Regions from separate parts of the Paenibacillus sp. NRS-1781 genome, predicted to be linked through region 1. Evidence: predicted binding sites of a transcription regulator. Region 1 holds the regulator's gene; each other region holds the start of a gene.
What was found. Region 1 encodes NrdR, which represses ribonucleotide reductase genes. Its sites were predicted from a motif close to AACACNATATATNGTGTT; they were not measured.
Positions count from the first base shown of each region.

Region 2: a site for NrdR is predicted at 1,307-1,324, ahead of nrdI (class Ib ribonucleoside-diphosphate reductase assembly flavoprotein NrdI). Genes of this name have one in related genera too.
Region 3: a site for NrdR is predicted at 874-891, ahead of ACIFO6_RS05440 (anaerobic ribonucleoside triphosphate reductase). Genes of this name have one in related genera too.

Region 1 covers NZ_JBITPI010000039.1:54,332-56,600, reverse strand. Annotated here, with positions in the region: gene ACIFO6_RS14955 (lytic transglycosylase domain-containing protein) at 1-461, shown strand, start outside; gene ACIFO6_RS14950 (alpha/beta-type small acid-soluble spore protein) at 598-822, opposite strand; gene nrdR (transcriptional regulator NrdR) at 928-1,395, shown strand; tRNA gene ACIFO6_RS14940 (tRNA-Ala) at 1,523-1,598, shown strand; tRNA gene ACIFO6_RS14935 (tRNA-Lys) at 1,611-1,683, shown strand; gene ACIFO6_RS14930 (MarR family winged helix-turn-helix transcriptional regulator) at 1,884-2,269, opposite strand, start outside.
Region 2 covers NZ_JBITPI010000024.1:181,749-184,017, forward strand. Annotated here, with positions in the region: gene ACIFO6_RS09920 (ABC transporter substrate-binding protein) at 1-244, shown strand, start outside; gene ACIFO6_RS09925 (GNAT family N-acetyltransferase) at 493-1,065, opposite strand; gene nrdI (class Ib ribonucleoside-diphosphate reductase assembly flavoprotein NrdI) at 1,492-1,851, shown strand; gene nrdE (class 1b ribonucleoside-diphosphate reductase subunit alpha) at 1,838-2,269, shown strand, end outside.
Region 3 covers NZ_JBITPI010000015.1:169,352-171,620, forward strand. Annotated here, with positions in the region: gene ACIFO6_RS05435 (AbrB/MazE/SpoVT family DNA-binding domain-containing protein) at 245-715, shown strand; gene ACIFO6_RS05440 (anaerobic ribonucleoside triphosphate reductase) at 974-2,269, shown strand, end outside.

The DNA of each region.
Region 1 (2,269 bases):
AATATAAGGATGAGATCCGGCAATACTCGCAGACGTATGAAGTGGACCCGTTTTTGGTGGCGTCCATTATCCGTGTTGAGACGAACTTTAAGACCAGCAAGCAGTCGCACAAGGGTGCACTGGGACTCATGCAAATCATGCCCGATACGGCGAATTGGATTATGGACAGCGCCCAGATCCAAAAGGTTCCGCTGGATAGCGTCAAGCACGAGCCAGGCACCAACATTGAGCTGGGAACCTGGTATGTGCATAACCTGTCGATGAAATTTAAGGATAATCCGGTAGCTATCGTTGCGGCTTATAACGCAGGCCCCGGTAAAGTGCAGGAGTGGCTGGATAAGGGCGTATGGGATGGGAAAGAACAATCCATCAAGCAGATCCCTTTTGGCGAGACACGACATTATGTACAGCGGGTTATTTACTACTACAGGCAATACACCAAAATTTATAATCAGTTTTAACGGATGACGAGGCTGCGTGTAAATATGTCATGACAGAATGAGCCTGATGGCATTAAAATGAAAAAAGCGCAGGATAGGCTGCATTTAGCAGCCCGTCCATACACTTTTTCTTGTTGCTTCTGCGTTATTACCGCGATTATTGGTATTGACCTGCCAATTGTTGTTCGGCGATCGTTACGAGGCGTTTTGTGATGTAGCCCCCGATCGAACCGTTCTCATAGGAAGTCATGTTACCTTGGTATCCATCTTGAGGAATGCTGATACCCAGCTCTTGAGCGATTTCATATTTCATTTGCTCCAGAGCGCCGGAGGCTTTGCTGACTACCAGGTTGTTGGAGTTGCCATTGTTTCCTTGTGCCATTGTTGTTCACCTCCTCGCGACGTGGTAAACCTATTATGAACCGTTTTGACAAAATTATTACGAAAAAGTACAGGGGATTTATTGGAAAAAGAAAGTGGTGAATTTATGAAATGTCCTTACTGTGCTTACAATGGAACAAAGGTGCTGGACTCGCGGCCTGCGAATGATAACAAGTCCATCCGCCGCCGCCGCGAATGCGAGCAATGTGCCAGGCGTTTTACCACCTTTGAAATGGTGGAGGAGACTCCACTGATGGTCATTAAAAAGGATGGCAGCCGTGAAGAATTCAGCCGTGATAAAATGCTGCGCGGTCTCATTCGGGCCTGCGAGAAGCGTCCTGTATCTGTCGAGCAACTGGATATGATCGTATCCCAGGTGGAAAACGCTATCCGCAACACAGCCGCTACTGAGGTGGACAGCCAGCAGATCGGCGAGCTGGTCATGGAACAGCTCTATCCTGTTGATGAGGTTGCCTACGTGCGCTTTGCGTCCGTATATCGGCAGTTCAAAGACATCAACATGTTTATGAAGGAACTGAAAACACTTTTATCCAAAGATACAGCCAGCGACTAGATCGCTGACTGTATCTTGGTTGATGGCGGAAGGGTAATTATAATTTTTTTTTATTAAAGTATTGACACAGGGATGAAAATTTTATATGATATAGGAGTCGCTTGAAACGTTTTTAATTACATATAATGGGGCCTTAGCTCAGCTGGGAGAGCGCATCGCTGGCAGCGATGAGGTCAGGGGTTCGATCCCCCTAGGCTCCACCAATTTTATATTATGGACTCTTAGCTCAGTTGGTAGAGCAGTTGACTCTTAATCAATTGGTCCAGGGTTCGAGTCCCTGAGAGTCCATCCTTTAGAAAAACGGCAGAAATGTCGTTTTTTTGTTTTGAATTTAGCTTTGTTATCCTTCGTGGTCACACGTTTGGTCACAGAAGGCCCTACTTTCTTGATGAAAAATAAACGCCATGTTCTCTTTAATGAGGACACGACGTTTATTTTAGTTTTACTCGATGCTTTTAAGAAAGGCAGTCATTCAACCTATGAGCTTGTTACTTATGATCAAATCCGTTAAAATCCCTGAGCATTTCAATAAAATGTTCAAGTTGTTCATCGTCCCATCTTGAAATGTGTTCGTAAAATACAAATTCTTTCTCTTTTAGAGCATCCATCGTCTTTTGTCGCCCAAGCTCAGTGAGGGATAGAAGTATTCCTCGACGATCATCAGGGGAGGCTTCCCTTTTCACATAACCCAAAAGCTCAAGCTGTTTGACGAGACGGCTAACCGAACTGCGATCCATAGCTGTTGATTCCGCCAGCATAGTGGCGCTTGTTGGGCCGTACGAGTAAAGCCAACGGATAATATGGAAGCCCGCAGGTTGTATTGAAGGATTGAAACGTGCTGCAGTTTTGACATTTAGCGCATGTGAGGCGCTTA
Region 2 (2,269 bases), on a different contig from region 1:
AGAATGGGGCGCCGCCTACAACATGCCCGTTCCGACCAATACGAACTACAATGTCATTTATCAGAAGTCGCAGGACATTGTGCGCAAACGGATTCCCGAAGCTGTACTCGCCAAGCCCGACCAATTTGATGCTGTCTATGACCGTATGCTCCAAGAGCTGGATCAGGCAGGTGTGCCGAAGGCTGAAGAAACCTACACCGGACTGATCCAAAATCGGCTGAAGCTGTGGAACGCGGAAAAATAACGATCAAATAAGCTGAACTTAAAAGTTACTTACTGTGCCACTACGCAGTCGGATGGTGCTTCGCTTGTACAGCACCATTCCGCCTACTCCGTTTTGATGCTTATTTTTTCAAGTCAGCTTATAGTTCGAGTTTGGCTTATATGAATGAAAGATTACAGGGCTGACAGCCTAATGCTGTTCAGCCCTTTTACATTGAACGTTCTGTTTCGTTCCATATATACATGACACGATGATGACTGTCTGTTTCCCTACACGTTCTGCGAAGATTCCGTCGTTTGCTCCGCAGCCTCATACTCACTTCGCAAAATGCCCATTTGAATAACGTCATAGTATTGGCCCTCCCTGAACAGCTTTTGCCGCAGAAGACCTTCCTCCTTGAAGCCACAGGACAGATAGCAGCGATATGCACGTTCATTATATGAAAAGACTTCCAATTCCAACCGATTCAGATTCAGCGTATGAAATACAAATTTCTGTAATAGCCGGATCGCTTCACGTCCGTAGCCTTTGCCCAGGTTATCGTCGCGTCCGATCACTATGCCAAGTGTGGCATGCCGATTCATCCAGTTGATTCTAAATAAATCCAGTTGTCCGATATAATCCAGCGTGTCTTTATGCGCAATGACAAAGCCCTTCGTCTCCGAACTGCCGTCAATCATCATCTGTACATAGGCTTCGCTGTTCGTCTGAGAATGAGGATAAGTAAAAGCATCGCTCAAACCGCATGTAATATCCGGGTCATTGACCCATTTTCGTATTTCCGGTATATCCTCCTGACGATACTCTCTCAGCACGATGCGTTCCCCAATAATATGTGGCATATTACATCTTCTCTCCCATCATACTTATTTTCCTACAGTAAAAGGTAGATTTACTGCTGTATCTCCTATTGACAAATCGTACATCTTCATACTCCAAAACTCCAGTACATTTGTAAAATTGGCACGAAAAAAAAAGTTATTCTGCTTATCCCGCACCCCGCTTGGACTTGCCCTCAATCCTTGTGCCCAACCTTTTAAAAGTGATTGACCTCACCTATATATAGATATAAAATAGAAATCGTACTCTAAATATAGTGTACAACGCGTATTTTACACATATATCTTGAAAATACAGATATGGAAATACCAATATAAATAGGCGTTAAAATTTTGGCGAAGCACGGCCAGCAAGGGGTTGCGAATCTTTACAGGATTTCGAGCCTTGGACAGATGCTGTTTTGCCAAATGTCAAGGAGGTTGAATACAATGCTGATTGCCTATGATTCCAAGACCGGCAATGTAAAAAGATTTATCGGGAAGCTCAAGCTTCCGGCGGTCCAAATCCAGGAGCAAATGACTATAGAGGAACCTTACGTACTCATTACATATACAACGGGGTTTGGACAGATACCTGAGAGGGTATCTTCCTTTTTGCAAAAAAATGCTCAAAACCTCGTGGGTGTGGCTGCCAGCGGCAACCGTAACTGGGGCGAGAGCTTTGCCAAAAGCGCGGATTTGATCTCCGACCATTATAACGTACCTGTCATCAGTAAATTTGAATTATCCGGAACGTTCGGCGATGTAGAGCGTTTCAAACAGGGGGTGAGCCGAGTTGCGGCATATTGAATTGAACAACATGTTGATGAAACGCGATACAGATGGCTTTTTCCAATTGGAAAAGGACCAAGAGGCTGTAGACGAATTTATGAAGGAAGTCGAAGAACGGAGCTTGAAGTTTGCAGATCCAGCGGCTCAAGTGCTCTACATGATTGAGAATGATTATTACGAAAATTTCTATAGTAGCTATACAGCTGACGAAATTAAGGATATTTTCCATATCACTCATAGTTATCATTTTAAATTCCCTTCCTATATGGCAGCATCCAAGTTTTATACGGATTATGCAGTGAAAAGCAATGACCGTAAGGTTTATCTGGAGCACTATCCTGACCGGGTGGCGGTCGTCGCCCTGCATTTGGGCCGCGGTAACGCCGATACGGCACGTCTGTTGTCCCGCTCGATGATGGAGCAGCGTCTCCAGCCG
Region 3 (2,269 bases), on a different contig from region 1:
ATACCGAATAGACTAGTGTCGCCAATGGCATGGATATCGGATGTTTGTTTGGACATGAGCTTATAATCATGAATTTGTAGCTTCGTCCGCGCCTTCTACAGAACCATTCAGGAAGCTCTTAGCCAATCTACCTGGTGAGTAACAGTGCGTAAATTAAAAAAATTGTATATTTTCTTCAATAAACAAAGCAAAAAATAATATTTTTTGGTATAATCAGGATATATAATCAAAGGAGGAAGGGTTTATGAAAAATACCGGAATGACACGGCCTCTGGATCAATTGGGGCGAATCGTGCTTCCCAAGGAAATGCGCACCACGATGGATATCAATATTGGTGATTCGCTCGAATTTTTCGTGAATGAAGAAGGATTTGTATTAAGGAAATATACAGGTGTATCCTGCAAATTTTGCGGCACAGTTGATCATTTGACTTATTTTCGTGATAGCTTTATTTGCGCCGATTGCATTCAGGTATTAAAGACAGAGGAAAATGTACATCCCACCAGCACTGAAGCCATCCAGGCTCAAGAGCATACCAAGCCGGTTCGTAACTATACAACCTGGCAGCCTAAACAATCCAGAATCCAGCAAGGAGAAATGGTAAAAAAGCTCCGAAAGCTGATTCAGGAACATCCCAACCTGCCGCAAAAGATATATGCCGAAATGCTCGATATCTCACAAGGCCGGGTGTCCCAACTGAAAAAGCTGCTTTAGATTATTCAGCAATTTTATTGTTTTTTGTCAAATATCCGATCGTCAGGTGTAGAATAAGGAGCGTATTCGTTGATATGTTCCTAATTTCCACCTGACTTTTTTGTGTGTTCTCCCCCTTATCAACGTGACAAAAATCACATACTCTCCATCCATCCATATATACAATATATAGACTGAAACAAATGTTTAGTACATGATATCGTCAATATATTGTTTTTTGGAGAATAATATATATTTTACTATATGGAGGTTTTTGCAATGAAGGTGTTGGAGGAACATCAATTATACAGCATCGGCGAGCGGGTCATTGGCGCACAAGACTTGGACATGCTGCGGGAGAATGCAAATTTGAATGGAGAATCGTTCAGCGGCAAAATGAGCAAGCTCGGCTCCGAGTACGCCAAGTGGTATGCGCGGCTACGTGTGCTTCCGTCTGAACTGACGGACGCGATTGACCGTGGATATGTATATGTTCACGATTTGGACCAATATGCGCTCGGGACTACGAACTGTATCTTTATTCCCTTTGGCCGCTTGTTGCAAGATGGTTTTAATACAGGCAACGGCTCTGTGCGCACACCACAAACTATTATGTCTGCTATGGCACTGGTGGCTATCATATTCCAGTCTCAGCAAAACAGCCAATTTGGAGGTGTCTCTGCCAATAAAATAGACTGGGACCTTGCTCCTTTCGTGGCCCGCTCCTTCCGCAAGCATCTGCGCAAGGGACTCCGTCTGTTCGGAGAAAAAATAGAATCCGCCCTGCCTAATGACGAATTACATATAGCCAACAGCCTATTACATGAGGTCTGCCCTCGTTCATACGCATTCGCACGCGAAGAAACGGAGACGGAAACCCGGCAGGCCGCCGAATCCCTTATTCATAACCTGAATACCATGAGCAGTCGGGCAGGTGGACAAATTCCGTTCACCTCACTGAATTACGGGATGTGTACTTCTGCTGAGGGGCGACTAGTTACACTATCCTTGCTGGAGGCCACTATCCGTGGCTTGGGCAGCGGGGAAACCCCTATTTTCCCACAGCATATTTTCCAATGCAAAAAAGGAATCAATCAGGCTGAAGACGATATCAACTATGACTTGTTCCTGCGGGCAGTAGAATGCTCCAGCAAACGTATGTATCCTAATTTTGTCAATGTGGATGCTACCTTCAACCTGCCCTATTACCGCGCAGATGATCCGGATACCATTATTGCGACGATGGGCTGCCGTACCCGTACCATTGCTGACCGTTTCGGCAGAAACCGTCAAAGCGGCAAGGGTAATCTCTCATTCAATACGATTAATTTGGTGCGTCTTGGCATTGAGTACGGCATTTGCACAGGCAAGCGCAAAATACCTGACCGGGATGGCTTTGATACCAGACTGGAAGAGGTTATGCGCATTGCTGTGGACGGACTGATCCATCGCTACCATATACAGACCAGCCAGCCGGCAAAAGCCTCAGACTTTATGATGCGCGAAGGGGTATGGGAAGGCGGAGAAGAGCTGGAGCCGGATGAACAGGTGGGAAGCGTACTAAAGCACGGTACG